DNA from 2 places in the Exiguobacterium sp. S22-S28 genome. Region 1 is predicted to be linked to the other one. Evidence: predicted binding sites of a transcription regulator. Region 1 holds the regulator's gene; the other holds the start of a gene.

Evidence for each region. The regulator Rex, encoded in region 1, represses fermentation and respiration genes when NADH is low (regulators of the CRP and FNR family bind a similar motif). The targets are predictions, from matches to a motif close to TTGTGAAATATTTCACAA.
Region 2: the regulator Rex is predicted to act here: its motif matches at 1,592-1,609, upstream of adhE (bifunctional acetaldehyde-CoA/alcohol dehydrogenase).

The regions. Positions count from the first base shown of each region.
Region 1 is NZ_JBHFFC010000033.1:148,110-151,529, reverse strand. Features, by position in the region: gene ACHA8N_RS16455 (ABC-F family ATP-binding cassette domain-containing protein) at 1-1,474, opposite strand, end outside; gene ACHA8N_RS16450 (redox-sensing transcriptional repressor Rex) at 1,631-2,290, shown strand; gene ACHA8N_RS16445 (twin-arginine translocase TatA/TatE family subunit) at 2,290-2,493, shown strand; gene tatC (twin-arginine translocase subunit TatC) at 2,501-3,280, shown strand; tRNA gene ACHA8N_RS16435 (tRNA-Ala) at 3,388-3,420, shown strand, end outside.
Region 2 is NZ_JBHFFC010000026.1:74,827-78,246, reverse strand. Features, by position in the region: gene ACHA8N_RS07035 (Na+/H+ antiporter family protein) at 1-720, opposite strand, end outside; gene ACHA8N_RS07030 (beta-class carbonic anhydrase) at 869-1,420, opposite strand; gene adhE (bifunctional acetaldehyde-CoA/alcohol dehydrogenase) at 1,754-3,420, shown strand, end outside.

The DNA.
Region 1 (3,420 bases):
AGTCGACGAGGGCGTTTTCGAGGACCATCTTCGAATCGAGATCCAAGTGGTTCGTCGGCTCATCCAGCACAAGCAGATTCGTTTTACGTAACTTCAGCTTCGCGAGTGCCAGTCGTCCGCGTTCACCGCCCGATAATTCATGGACGAGCTTGAAGACATCATCTCCGCTGAAGAGGAACTGTCCAAGCACGGACCGGACTTCCTGCTCGCGCATCAACGGCCATTCGTTCCAAATCTCGTCGATGACTCGGTTGCGGTCGTTCAGTTCCGCCTGCTCCTGATCGTAGTAGCCGATCGAGACACCTGTGCCGAAACGATAGTCACCAAATAACGGTTTCAGACGGCCGACGAGGACTTTCAGCAACGTCGACTTGCCAATCCCGTTTGGTCCGACAAGCGCGAGCGACTCGGCACGTTGCAGCCTAAACGTGATATTTTTTGAGACGGCTGCTTCATAGCCGACCGCAAGTTGATTGACCTGTAACACGTCATTGCCGCTTTGTTTCTCAATCGGGAACGACAGGACAGTACTGCGTTCGTCGCCGTCCGGTCGATCGATCCGGTCGACTTTCTCAAGGCGTTTGCGAACACTTTGCGCCCGTTTCGTCGTCGTCGCGCGGGCGATGTTACGCTGGATGAAATCCTGCATCTTCGCGATGTCTTCCTGCTGTTGTTCGAACTGTTTCATTTCCTGTTCGTACAGCGCCGCTTTTTGTTCGAGATACTTCGTATAATTACCGGTAAACTTCCGGGAGACGTTGCGGGACAATTCATAGACGACGTTGACGACTTGATCGAGGAAATACCGGTCATGGGAAACGATCAAGGCGGCGCCGCGGTAACCGGATAAGTAACTTTCAAGCCAAGACAGTGTATCGATGTCCAGGTGGTTCGTCGGCTCATCGAGAATCAACAGTTCCGGTGCCTGCAGCAACATCTTCGCCAAAGCGAGCCGGGTCCGCTGTCCACCGGAAAGCGTCTGAATCCGGCGGGAATAATCGTCCGGATAAAAGCGCATCCCGTGTAAGACGGAGCGGATGTTGGCTTCGAACTGATAACCGCCGGCTTCCGAGAAGTCATGTTGCGCTTGATCGTATGTTTTCAAGAGACGGTCGTAGGCAGTCGGATCGTTTAATATGTGTTCCATGCCCATCTCGATTTCCATCCGGCGTAACGCCCGTTCTTGATCCTGCAGGTGTTCGAACACGGTCAGCATCTCATTCCAAATCGATTCGTTGGACTCAAGTCCGCTGTCCTGAGCGAGGTAACCGATCCGCACTTCCTTGCTCTTCATGATTTCCCCGGAGTCATGCGACAGCTCGCCGGCGATGATTTTTAAAAGTGTCGATTTTCCGGCACCATTTCGTCCGACGAGGGCAATCCGGTCCCGTTCCTGTACTTCGAGTTTAATATTTTCTAAAATCGGCTCAACGCCGAATGATTTTGAGAGTTGGTTTACTTGTAAGAGAATCATATCCATCCATCCTTCCACCCCTTAGTCTATCACGAAAAATCCTGCCGAATATAATATTTGTTACTCTATGTGAAGTGGTTTACAATCAAGGAGAGTAGAATTCTTTGCAATGATTTGGGTGCCACGTCAGAACGTGGACGAAGGGGGAACTGCAGTATGAATGGGCCAGACACAAAAATACCACAAGCAACGGCGAAACGACTGCCGTTATATTATCGTTTCATCCAGAGTCTTTACAACTCCGGCAAGCTGCGCGTCTCGTCAGCCGAGCTCAGCGAAGCGGTCAAAGTCGACTCGGCGACAATCCGTCGTGACTTTTCCTACTTTGGGGCGTTAGGGAAAAAAGGGTACGGTTACAATGTTCAACATTTGTTAACATTTTTCCGAAAGACACTCAACCAAGACGAGGTCACGAATGTCGCCTTAATCGGGGTTGGACACCTCGGAACAGCGTTTGCAAATTATAACTTTTTAAAGAATAATAGTACTCGTATCGTCATCGCGTTTGACGCGGATGAGGACAAGGTCGGAACGACGACACAAGACGTTCCGATTTACCACGTGTCAGATATGAAAGAACAAATCAAAGCGAACCATGTCGACGTCGCCATCTTGACGGTACCGTCCCAGTTCGCCCAGTCAGTAGCGGACGAGTTAGTTGAGTATGGTGTGACCGGCATTCTGAACTTTACACCGGCACGATTAAACGTACCGGCCCATGTTCGCGTCCATCACATCGATCTGTCGATTGAGTTGCAGTCGCTTGTTTATTTCATGAAGCATTATTCGCAATCAGCTGAAGGAGTGAAATCATAATGGAAAACTTAATCCCGTTGACACTTGGTATCGGCCCGGGGAGCATCGCCTTGATCGGCGTCGTCGCTTTAATCATCTTCGGACCAAAAAAATTACCGGAACTCGGCCGCGCTGCCGGTCAAACGTTAAAAGAATTCAAGAGCGCGACAAACGGCATCATGGAAGATGATAAAGACAAAAAGGACGAAACGAAAGAGAAGTGAGTGAATCATGGCGATCGATCAAGAGCAGAGTATGACGACGCACTTAGATGAACTCCGGAAACGGATCATCTGGTCGCTCATCATCGTGGTGGTCATGTTCGCTGCAGCTTTTCCGCTTGTCCGTCCGCTTGTACGTTTTCTGCAGGCTGACTTAAAGGAGCTCGGAATTGGTCTGAACGCTTTTAACGTGGCTGATCCACTGATGTTATATCTGAATCTTGCGTTCATCATCGCAATCGTCTTGGCGTCACCGTTTTGGATGTACCAGCTTTGGGCGTTCATCCGTCCCGGTCTGCATGACCAAGAGCAAAAAGCGACGTTGACGTATATTCCAGTAACGTTCTTCTTATTTTTAGCTGGTGTTTCATTTTCTTACTTTTGGTTGTTACCGTTTTTACTTGAAGTATCGACAGAGCTCGGACAAGAGCTCGGCATCGAACAAGTCATCGGCGTCGAGAACTATTTCAGCTTTTTGATCCGCTTGACGATCCCGTTTGGAATACTGTTCCAACTGCCGGTCGTGACGATGTTTTTGACACGCCTTGGACTCGTGACGCCGTTCTTCATGCGGAAGAATCGGAAGTATGCCTACTTTGCGTTATTCGTCGTCGCGGCGTTGATCTCACCGCCGGACGTCACTTCGCATTTAATGATTTCTGTCCCGTTGTTCGTCTTATATGAAATCAGCATCCTGATTTCAGCGCGGACGTATAAAAAAGTACTGATCTTGGAGCAACAAGCAGAACTGGAGCGACAGGCGGATTTGATGCGTGAGTTGAACGATTAATAAGAGATTCTCTCGTGCCATCGCGGCAGGGAGAATTTTTTTGTAAGCGGTCTAATTTTATATTGAAAAAATGAACAGCAATAGGTATACTCATAATAGAAACACACGGGGGCTTAGCTCAGCTGGGAGAGCGTTTGGCT
Region 2 (3,420 bases), on a different contig from region 1:
CAACTTCGTTTTCGTGATGACCGGAATTTCGTAATCGTCCGGTGCGATGTTGCGCATTTCGTACTCCCGCGGCTTACGGTAGTTATAAAGACCGATCAACAGACCAACGAGCATTCCGAGTGCAGGAATCGCCATCGCTTGGATGACGGAAGCACCGGCGATATTCATTCCGTTATCTTCGATGTTCTTTAACAAAATCTGATTCAAGAAGATATCCCCGAATCCGACCGGCAAGAACATGTACGGTGTGACGAGACCAAATGTCATGACGATTGCCATCAAACGACGGTCAATCTTCATTTCATTAAACAAGCCGAGTAACGGTGGAATGATGATCGGGATGAAGGCGATGTGGATCGGCAAGACGTTTTGTGAACTGATCGCCAGTAACAAAATCGCGAAGGTGATGAACCCTTTTAATTTTTTGACCGATGCGGCGTCAGCCGTTCGCTTCGAACGGGTGATTAAGGCATGAGCCAATGCATCCGGCAAACCGGTTTTCGACAAGGCGACGGCGAATGCACCAAGCAAGGCATAGCTGAGGGCGATTTCGGCTCCAGCGCCGAGCCCGCCGGCAAACGTCTCGATCGTCTTCGTTAAACTGAGTCCGCCGACCACTCCACCGACGATGGCACTCAGGACCATCGCGAGTACGATATGGACGCGGAAGATCGCTAAAGCAAATAATAAAACAACGGCAATAATGACTGCATTAAACATTTTAAAACCACACTTTCTTTTGGTATCACTGTACTATACTAAAGTATCATACAGACCGTTCTTTTGACTGTCAAGAAAAAAACACAAAAAGGTATGACCGGCGTCAAATCGAGGCAGGTCATACCTTTCTTCTACATTAAAGAGCGATTCAGCAATCGACTTGATCAAGTTTTCCTGTTCCCGGATCGATGACGAGTCCGTGCACTTCCGTACCTGGTGGCAACAACGGGTGGTTTTTGATCAATCCAACCGAGTGACCGACGTTTTCTTCGACGGATGTGAAGCCGCGTAACCATTGCTTCAAGTCGACGCCGGAAGCATCGAGTGTGTGCAGGACTAGTTCGTTGATGCCACGGTCTTGCATCTCCGCAATCATCTTCGCCGGATCGATCGTACTCATGCCGCAGTCATGATGTCCGATGACAATGACTTCTTCCGCGCCGAGGGCGTAGAGAGCGACGAGAATTGACCGCATGACGGATCCGAATGGATGGGACAGGACGGCCCCGGCATTCTTGATGATTTTGGCATCACCGTTTTTCAGACCAAGCGCGTGGGGAAGGAGCTCCGTCAAACGTGCATCCATACAGGTCAGAATCACAACCTTCTTATCCGGGAACTTATCCGAGATGAATGGTTCGTATTGTTTCTCTTCGACGAACTGTTGATTAAACGCAAGCATTTGATTAACGACTGACATGATACTTCCTCCTTTAAGACAAATGAATGATGGAACTATTTCTAGCGTACACGATGAACGATTGGTCAGACAAGCAGATTCATGATTTGCTGTGACAGTTGTCACAGGAGTGGGACAAAAAAGAGAATCCTTGCGTCAGAACGGATGGATTCGTTGAAAACGCTCTCATTGGTGTGAAATAGTTCACAGGATAGTCATGCACAAATGGAGAAAAAGACGGTATGATTGATTTGTGAAGGAAAGCACAAACTATTCGAAATCAGCTTGGCATTCCTAACATGCTGTAGGGAAATGCAGACTCAGATTCGTTCCAAAATAGGGAGGAAACCTAACATGGCTGTCAAAGAAAAAATCAAACAAGATGTCTCACCTGTCGAACAAGCAATCAATCAAATCGTCGCGAAAGGTCAAACGGCACTTCAAGAATTACTGACATTTGATCAAACGAAAATCGATACGATCGTTCGGGACATGGCGCTCGCCGGTCTGGAACGTCACGTCGAACTGGCTCGTCTCGCGGTCGAAGAGACAGGACGCGGTGTCTTTGAAGATAAAATGATCAAAAACATGTTCGCTACTGAATACATCTATAATAGTCTTCGGAATGAAAAAACGGTCGGGATTTTAGAAGAAGACGTCCAAAATGGCATCACCTATATCGCGGAACCGGTCGGTGTCGTCTGTGGCGTCACACCAGTGACGAATCCGACATCAACGACGATGTTTAAAGCATTGATCGCGATCAAGACGCGTAACCCGATCGTCTTCGCCTTCCATCCGTCCGCACAAAACTGTTCACTCGAAGCAGCGAAAACATTACGCGATGCGGCCGTCAAAGCGGGTGCACCAAAAGATTGTATCCAGTGGGTCGAACAACCGTCACTCGAAGCAACGAAAGTCTTGATGAATCACACCGATATCGCGATGGTCCTCGCGACAGGCGGAGCCGGCATGGTCAAATCGGCGTACTCGACCGGAAAACCAGCGCTTGGTGTCGGACCGGGTAACGTACCGTGTTACATCGAAAAAACAGCTAAAATCAAACGCGCCGTCAGTGATTTGGTTCTCTCAAAAACATTTGATAACGGAATGATTTGTGCGTCCGAGCAAGCGGTCATCGTCGATCAAGAGATTTATGCCGAAGTGCGGGCAGAAATGGAAGCACTCGGTTGCTACTTCTGTACACCGGACGAGAAAAAACGTCTGGAGGCACTGGTCATCAAAACCGATACATGTGCCGTCAATGCGGACATCGTCGGGAAACCAGCGACCTGGATCGCAGCAAAAGCCGGCATCGACGTTCCGAGCAACACCGTCATGCTCGTTGCGGAACTTGAGAAAGTCGGGGCGGAAGAGCCGTTGTCACACGAAAAATTAAGTCCTGTCCTCGGTGCGTACAGTGTAGCTTCAACGAATGATGCTTTCCACGTCGCAGAACGCATGCTTGAAATCGGCGGACTTGGTCATACGGCCGTCATTCATACAACAAACGATGAGTTGATGACGGCATTTGGTCTCCGGATGAAAGCCTGCCGGATTCTCGTCAACAGTCCATCGGCACACGGCGGAATCGGCGATCTCTACAACGAATTGACACCATCGTTGACACTCGGTTGCGGATCATACGGTAAAAACTCGGTTTCAGAAAACGTAACGGCGAAACATCTACTCAATGTCAAGAAGGTGGCGAGACGACGCGTGAACATGCAGTGGTTCAAAGTACCGGAAAAGATTTTCTTTGAAAAAAACTCGGTTCAATACTTGAAATCGATTCAAAATGTCTCACGGGCGTTGATTGTCACCGATCAATCGATGGTTGAGTTCGGTTATGCCGACAAAGTCATCCGTAACTTGCCGGCCGGCGTCAGCTACCGGATCTTTGACCAAGTCGAACCGGATCCATCCGTGACGACTGTTCAAGTCGGTGCCCAAGCAATGCGTGATTTTAAACCGGACTTGATTATCGCCCTCGGTGGCGGATCGGCGATGGATGCTGCGAA